2 regions of the Paenibacillus sp. NPDC056722 genome follow, and region 2 is predicted to be linked to the other one. Evidence: riboswitches for the same ligand, from Rfam matches in the RefSeq annotation. Region 2 holds a riboswitch; the other holds the start of a gene.
What was found. Region 2 has a riboswitch for cyclic di-GMP ahead of ACFRAM_RS18475 (anti-repressor SinI family protein). Riboswitches for the same ligand answer to the same signal wherever they lie in the genome.

Region 1 (3,654 bases), on a different contig from region 2:
TTCTCGCGCGCTTTGCGGGAGCAGATGCGTTCCCCCATCAGACCTAGCAGCGCCGGCAGTAGCGTGAGCGCGATAAGCACATTGAGGAACACGGTCACCGAAGCGACGAGTGCCATCAGGCTCAGGAACGAAATTTCGATAACGAGTAAGCCGCAGAGAGCGATGATAACCGTCAACCCGGCGAAAAATACCGCGCTTCCGGCGGTGCCGACCGCTCGGGCAGCTGCTTCGCGAGCCGAAAGTCCCTCATCCAGAATAAGGCGGCGCTGGCGGTTGACAATAAAGAGCGCATAGTCGATGCCGACGGCCAGACCGATCATCAGCGCCAATACCGGCGTAATTGAGCTCATGGTGACGAAGCTTGAGATTGCGAAGGCGCCTCCGACCCCGATCGCCACGCCGAACAGCGCGACTACCAGAGGCAGACCGGCTGCAACGATGGAGCCCAGCGTAACGATGAGTACAATGGCGGCTATGACTAAGCCGTAGATTTCGTTCGTGCCGACCGGGATGTCTACGACATTCAGTGAGTCGCTCGGCAGCACGGCTATGCCGGGATCTTTCTCGACTTCCTTGACCGCTTCGACGACCGAATCCGTGACACCTTTCGGCAAGGAGGTTTGCATGACGGTAAACTGGAATTGAAACAGGGCGACGCTGCCGTCGGTGGCGATCAGTACGCCGGGCACCGGCACGCCGTCGATCATCAGCGGCATGTAAGGAGGCATTTCAGCGGGCGCCAATGCCACTGATGCTCGCGTGTCCTCGCCGCCTTGCGTGGCTTCTCCGCTTTGAGCACCTTCAGTTTGTGTCGCTGCTTGAACGCCCTGGCCTTGGGCGGCAGCGGCGGCTAGCTCGGCGGGGTTTATCACATATTCCAGCCCATAGACTTTGTTGATCGCTTTGGTGATTTCCGCCAGGCGCTCAGGCGTATCGAGACGCTCACCTTCTGCAGCGGCGAATACGACGCTCGCTTGGCCGCCCGCCGCTTCCGGGAGCTCCTGAACCAGCTTGTCCAGAACCTTTTGAGATTCGGTGCCCTCCAGCTTCATATCCGAGCTGACGTTAAGTCCGTTGACGCCGATCATCGCCACGACGATGCCCAGAATCAGAATCCAGCTCGCAATGAAGGCCCAGGGCTTCCCGTAGGCGGCTTTACCTATTTTGTAGAGAAACGTTGACATAACAGTATGGCACTCCTTTTTTATCTGAGATCAGAAGCCGTTGCGCAAATAGCCGAAGGTAATGTCCAAATATTCGCTGAAGGTAGCCGCGTCGGGCGTTTCCTCGGGGGAGTCGCCAGGCAACAGGATCTGGAGACTTCCGTCGATAACGGGGAGGATCGCTCCGTATACCGCGCCTATGAGCAAGTGGCTGTATCCTTCCGAATAACGTCCTTGAAAATGACAGCTGATCGTCTCGCGGGCCGCCGTTAGCAGCCGGCGGAAGGTGCTGAGAATATACGGCTCTAACGTGGGATATCGTATGGATAACGACATCAGGTCGCGCATTCTACGGAACAGCTCTGCGGTGAACTGCGCCTTCAGCCAGTGGTGCAGCACATCCAGTGGTGTGGCGCTCTCAGGCAATTCCGTCATTATTTCTTCCGCGCCGGCCATATCGTCAGAAGGGAAAGCAGCCGACGCGACGGCTTCCTCCTTGCACGTAAAGTGATTGGCGAACGTCCTGCGAGAATAACCGGCGCGCTGGGCCACTTCGTCCACGACAAAGCCGTCCAAGCCGCGTTCGAGCGCCAGCTGAAATGCCGCCTCCGATAAGGCGTGGGCTGTGGCTTCCTTTTTGATATAGCGCAAACTATGCTTATCCATTGATTTTTACACCTCTCTCTCATTGGGATGACAATAACTTAACACATTATTGCCCATAGTGCAATTATACTCAAAGAGCATTAATGCTCAATGTGCAGTTTTCGTATGACCCGGCCAACACTGCGTCCACAACGATCTCAGGGTCATAGAGCGAAGCTGACTTCTTCAATCTCTGGGGCATGTCTTGCACACTTTCATGGATTATCACCTCGTATTCGTTTTATAAATCACGACAAAAAGACACGTACCCTAACGGACGTGTCTTTTGATGACCCGGGAATGCATCGCACGCATGCAGAAGATCGTGGCCTTGCGTCCCAGTCTTTCGATCCAGTTTGCCATTTCCTAATAATTAAAACGACAGTTTTGTCAGATCAATTCCTTGAGGGAAAGTTTGTTCAAAGTAATCTTTTCTTTCATATAAATCATACCAAGCTTCTGCAATGACATCTGGATCACCTTCTGTACCTGGCTGAATCAATGTGCCAATGGAGAGATGTCCGACAAATATGCCTTTTTCCTTTAATTCATTGTGAAGATTTGTTGCATAGTTGCGAAGACCTGACATGGTAATTCCTACATTGCCGGTAAATGGCATAGGGAACATCGCGGATAAACCTGTTGTAAAGAGAATCGCTCCTGAACCACTATTGATCATGTCTGGCAATACTTCGTTGACAGAAAGAATGACTGGCAGTAAATGACTACTTACTTGTTCCATTACATCTTCAGGTTTTGTTTGTAATACATGCCTAAATATTTCAGGTCCTGCATATGGGCTAAACTCCAGCACATCGATATGACCAAAATCTTGTTTAATAGCTTGTAGCACTTTTTTCAGAGCGATCAAATCCGCGATATCCGCAACATAAGACTTCACTTCAATATTTTTCTTGTTAAGCTCATTTATGATAAGGGCTAATTTCTCAGGATTGCGCGCAACTGCAGCTACCTTGAAGCCATTCTCCCCGAATTTTTTAGCAAGGGACAATCCTAACCCTGGACCCGCACCAATTATTGCAATAGTTTTCATCATGCTTTAACTCCTTTCAGTAATTGAACTGTTTGGTTATAAAGCGTTTGAGCATTTTCTTTATCAAAAGTTTTCATCGCTAGACTTACTTCTTTCCACACTTTATAAGCAGATAAAGAAGCTGTAGGCGGATTTTCAAGCAAATCAATAATCGGAAGAACCGCTTCTTCTACCGGTCTGCCTACTGTTTTATAAAGGAGCTTCGTAATACTCCTTAACACTGGATTTTCAATGGCATCAAAAGTGCCAGCGGTTTGGACAGCCCAAGGGTTAAAGAGAATATATTTTACCTTTCCAATAGTATCATTTTGGGCAAAGGCTACACCTAGTAAGTCGTTTAATCGGCTGCCGTGATATTTCGTTTTTCCACCGTTGTAGTTCCTCTTGTATTGGATATCATCCAGGTTAACTGTTCCGTTCATTCCTGGAGCACACACATTAAGGATCACAGGGTTAAGAGAATTTTCCAAAACATCTTTTAAGCCATAACTAAGAACAAATCTGCTCAAATAAGATAGACCAAAGCTAAACTCAAAGCCCTCTTGGGTTTCAGAATATTCTTTTCTGGTCTTGTGACTGGTTGCACATAAAACAATCTTATCCAATGAATTGAACCTGCTTTTTATTTCCTCAATAATGCGCTTATTTTCTTTGACCAAACTCAAATTTGCTTGAAGAAAGAAAGCCCTCTCCTTTGCTCCTGACTGTCTAGCCTCTCTTAAGAAGAGTTCCCCTTTAGCAGATGAACTGCCGACCACTATTACACGGTCACCCTTCTTTAAGAAGTGTGTA
Region 2 (3,654 bases):
ACATGGACGATAGGGATTTCATAGCCTTTGGCCAAGTCACTGGCATAATGCGTCGACCGGGAGTCCTCGCTTTCGGTGGTGAAGCCGATGCGGTTGTTGACGATAATATGAATCGTACCGCCATTCGTATACCCGTCCAGCTTGCCGATGTTCAGTGTCTCAGCCACGATACCTTCACCTGGGAAGGCCGCATCTCCGTGCATCAGCACAGCTATCGCCTTGTTCGTGTCGAGCTTCGGCAGGCCTGTTGTGCCCCGCTCCTCCTGAGCTGCACGAGCGAATCCTTCAACGACAGGATTAACAAACTCCAGGTGGCTCGGATTGTTCGCCAGTGTCAGCCTAGTGCGGACGGTTTCGCCCTCACGTACAGCGCGGTCAGCACCCAAGTGATACTTCACGTCCCCGGTCCAGCCGTAGTTAATGCCCATGGATCCTTCCGAAGGGAATAGCTCCTTGTTCGGTGAATGATGGAACTCAGAGAAAATGATGTCGTAAGGTTTGCCAAGGATATGAGCCAGTACATTAAGACGTCCACGGTGGGCCATGCCCATCAGGATATGCTCAGCACCTTCATGTGCGGCTGCGCGTACGATTTCGTCCAGCATTGGCACCAGGGCATCGTTGCCCTCGAGGCTGAAACGCTTTTGGCCTACGAAAGTCTTGTGCAGGAACGTCTCAAACTGCTCCACTTGAATCAACCGACTCAGCAATTCCTTGCGTTCAGCGGTATTCAGTGGCGCAGGTGAGTTAACGGATTCTGCCTGGCTGTTCAACCAGCGAAGTTCCTGTTCATCATGCACATGACCAAATTCGTAGGCGATAGTTTGTGTATAGGCTTGGCGCATCCGGTGAACGGCGTCCCAAGCGGTTTGAATATTATCCGGGACATTCTCCCAAATCAGCGAAGCAGGGAGGGCCATGAGATCCTCACGCGTCAGTTCATATGTTTCGTGATTCAGCCATTTTATCATAGGGTTGTGATCCCGCTCCAGCGGGTCAATATTGGCGGCCAAATGGCCATATATACGAATGTTAGCGATCAGCTTGGAGGCTTTGACAGCCTTACGAAGCCAAACGGCATCTCCCGAAACGATCGGCTGCGGAGCTGGTTCGGCATCCGGCGCCAGGGGAGGCGGGCCATAAACAGTAAAGAGTTCACGGTAATTATTTTCAACTGAGGAGGGGTCTTTCACAAACTGCTCATACTTCTCTTGAATGTAGCCCAGATTGGGACCGTAATATTTGCTCCAAACAGATTCATTGTAGGGCTCTTTGGCTGCCATGAATACATCCTCCTAACGGATGAACTCCAAACGCAGGGCGCTGGTATGGGCCTTGTTCGGAGCTGTGATGGTTGCGTTTTCATTTCCTTTCTATTGTGCTACTTTCGGTGATCTTAATCAATTCATACTTTCGTCCAATCCAATCGCAAAACGGTATGGTTCACCCTGGTTATTGATGCCATAGCGCCATAAGTAGATTACCCCAAGAGGACGGAACTATTAAAATGATTCAATAGACCCTGATTTGACAGGAAAAGCTGTTTAGAGGATTTGAAGTTTGGTTAATAACTTTATATAGTTCGTTTGAATTAGTAGAATTATTCATAAATTAAAAATTTTACATCTCATACAGATGGTTTCAAGTTGGACAGGTATTAGTCAAAAAGAGCTAAACTTTTTACATTTGTCTCCTTAGAAGTTTCCAGAAAACGACACACTTTTCCGATTATTTCTTGTATAATGTTATTGCAGCAAGGTTTTTAATAATAATTTCTAGCCAGATCCTTTCATGTGAAGGATCCAGTAAAGGGTAAACCTGTTGAAAGACAGGGGCACAAAGTCTCGGGTCTAAGGTAGAAATACTAAGACGGCCGGACTGCCTGGGGACGCGAAATCTTAGGAGGAGATTTTTTGGATAAGTCCAACCAGGGGAACAACGGAGAACTGCAGACAGTCGATCTGGATTTAGAATGGGTATATTTGCTGCTGAGTGCCAAGAAGGCGGGCATCAAGGCGGAGGAGATTCGCCGTTTCTTTAATGAGAAGGCGTTGAAGGCTATTTAGCAGCTTGAATCATAACAGGATACATATAGAGAAGGGCACAGCATATGCTGTGCCCTTCTCTATATGATGGGGTGCCCGAGGTGTTGAAGCGCTCAGGGCTGAAATTATTAATCCTTTTGTTCAAGACGCCATTTTTGATAATCCAGAAATTCCTTGAACTCCCGCTTGCTGATGCCGGAGCTCATTGCCTCTTGCACGAGCCGGAACCATTCCGAATCCAGCGGCGTCTCTTCAGTGTCGGAGAGATCTCCATATAGCAACACGTGAATAGATACTTGGAGCGCATCGGCAATTTTTTCAATGAATTGGATAGAGGGGTTGGATTGGATATTTCTCTCAACATTACTCAGGTACGACTTGGCTACATCCGCCTTGTCCGCAAGCTCGGATAAGGATAAGCCCTTCTCTACCCGGAGTTCATGGATGCGCCCTCCCATATTATCAGGCACGATGACAACGCCCCTCCGTACTTTTTGTATAAGTATAACAAATTTCCTGGAAACGGACAAAGATACATTGCTGTTCAGAGGAGAAAGAGGGAGGGGACTGGTGCAAAAAACCGGCATGTCCCAGCCCGGTTAAAGGTCTAAGAGATGCCGGTAGTTTTTAGAAGAACAGGCTTATTTAAATTCGCCAGCGCCTTGCTTAGCATTGAAGGTCAAGGTTACGGCTACGCTGTCTCCTTGGAAGATGTTTTGATCCTGGCCGTTTTCAACGAACTCAAAGGCTAGCTTGAGCGTCTTAGATTGGGCAGCGGAGATGCCTCCTGGGAAGGCGTTAGCTACCAGATCATAGCCTGGATTGTTCTGCAAATCTTTGAGTGTTGCTTCGCCAACGACATGGCCAGTAATCGGGCCGCTAGTATAGCTGCTATCAAGCAGTTTTACTTTAAAGTGTGCGCCCAGATCCTCTGAGCCATTATTAGTGTTAGCATCCGTAACATTATACGTTGTAGCCAGCTTCAATTCCTTAATGTCGAGCGTGCCGTTGTTCTGTAGAGTGAAGCTGCGGACAGCGATGTCGCCTGGCTTCAGATTGCTCAGGTTTACGTTTTGCTCAGGATTAGTATTCAGGTCCAGCGTGCCAGCGGCGAAAGTTGCTGTGCTTTCTGCTGTATCGCTGAAGTAAGCGAAGGTACCTCCCCCGATTAAAGACAATCCCAAAGCCGCTGATGCCACACCAAGACCCAATGTTTTTTTGATACCCATGATTAAATTCCTCCTCTTATATGGTTAATAAAATGGTAGAAGAAATAATGGTAGAAGAAATAGCTGCTGAATTTAGACCGGACGGCTTACTTATATTCGCCAGCACCTTGTTTAGCTTCGAAGGTCCAATTCAATTTCAGGCTGTCGCCCTGGTAGTAGTTCTGCGGCTGGAAGTTGTCGACAAAGGCAAACTGAACGGACAGCTTATCTAGAGTTCCTGCTTTGATCCCTGATTTTTCGCCGAACACTGAACCAAGAATGCCTGCTTTTACAAGGTCTGGTGACAGACTTTCCAGTTCAGACAATTTTTTAACCAGGACCGGAGAAGATATCTTGTCTTTATTAACTAGGAAGGTAACTACAATGTCATCTTTCAAGTT

Region 1: it holds a riboswitch for cyclic di-GMP, as region 2 does, so the genes downstream of both, ACFRAM_RS00295 (TetR family transcriptional regulator) here and ACFRAM_RS18475 (anti-repressor SinI family protein) in region 2, are expected to answer to the same signal.

What each region holds. Positions count from the first base shown of each region.
Region 1 is NZ_JBHTYV010000001.1:57,687-61,340, forward strand. It holds gene ACFRAM_RS00285 (MMPL family transporter) at 1-1,184, opposite strand, end outside; gene ACFRAM_RS00290 (hypothetical protein) at 1,215-1,598, opposite strand; partial or broken gene ACFRAM_RS00295 (TetR family transcriptional regulator) at 1,665-1,829, opposite strand; cyclic di-GMP riboswitch class I at 2,094-2,179, opposite strand; gene ACFRAM_RS00300 (SDR family NAD(P)-dependent oxidoreductase) at 2,182-2,865, opposite strand; gene ACFRAM_RS00305 (SDR family NAD(P)-dependent oxidoreductase) at 2,862-3,654, opposite strand, start outside.
Region 2 is NZ_JBHTYV010000007.1:183,025-186,678, forward strand. It holds gene ACFRAM_RS18470 (2-oxoglutarate dehydrogenase E1 component) at 1-1,283, opposite strand, end outside; cyclic di-GMP riboswitch class I at 1,802-1,886, shown strand; gene ACFRAM_RS18475 (anti-repressor SinI family protein) at 1,914-2,066, shown strand; gene ACFRAM_RS18480 (helix-turn-helix domain-containing protein) at 2,174-2,503, opposite strand; gene ACFRAM_RS18485 (TasA family protein) at 2,687-3,274, opposite strand; gene ACFRAM_RS18490 (TasA family protein) at 3,361-3,654, opposite strand, start outside.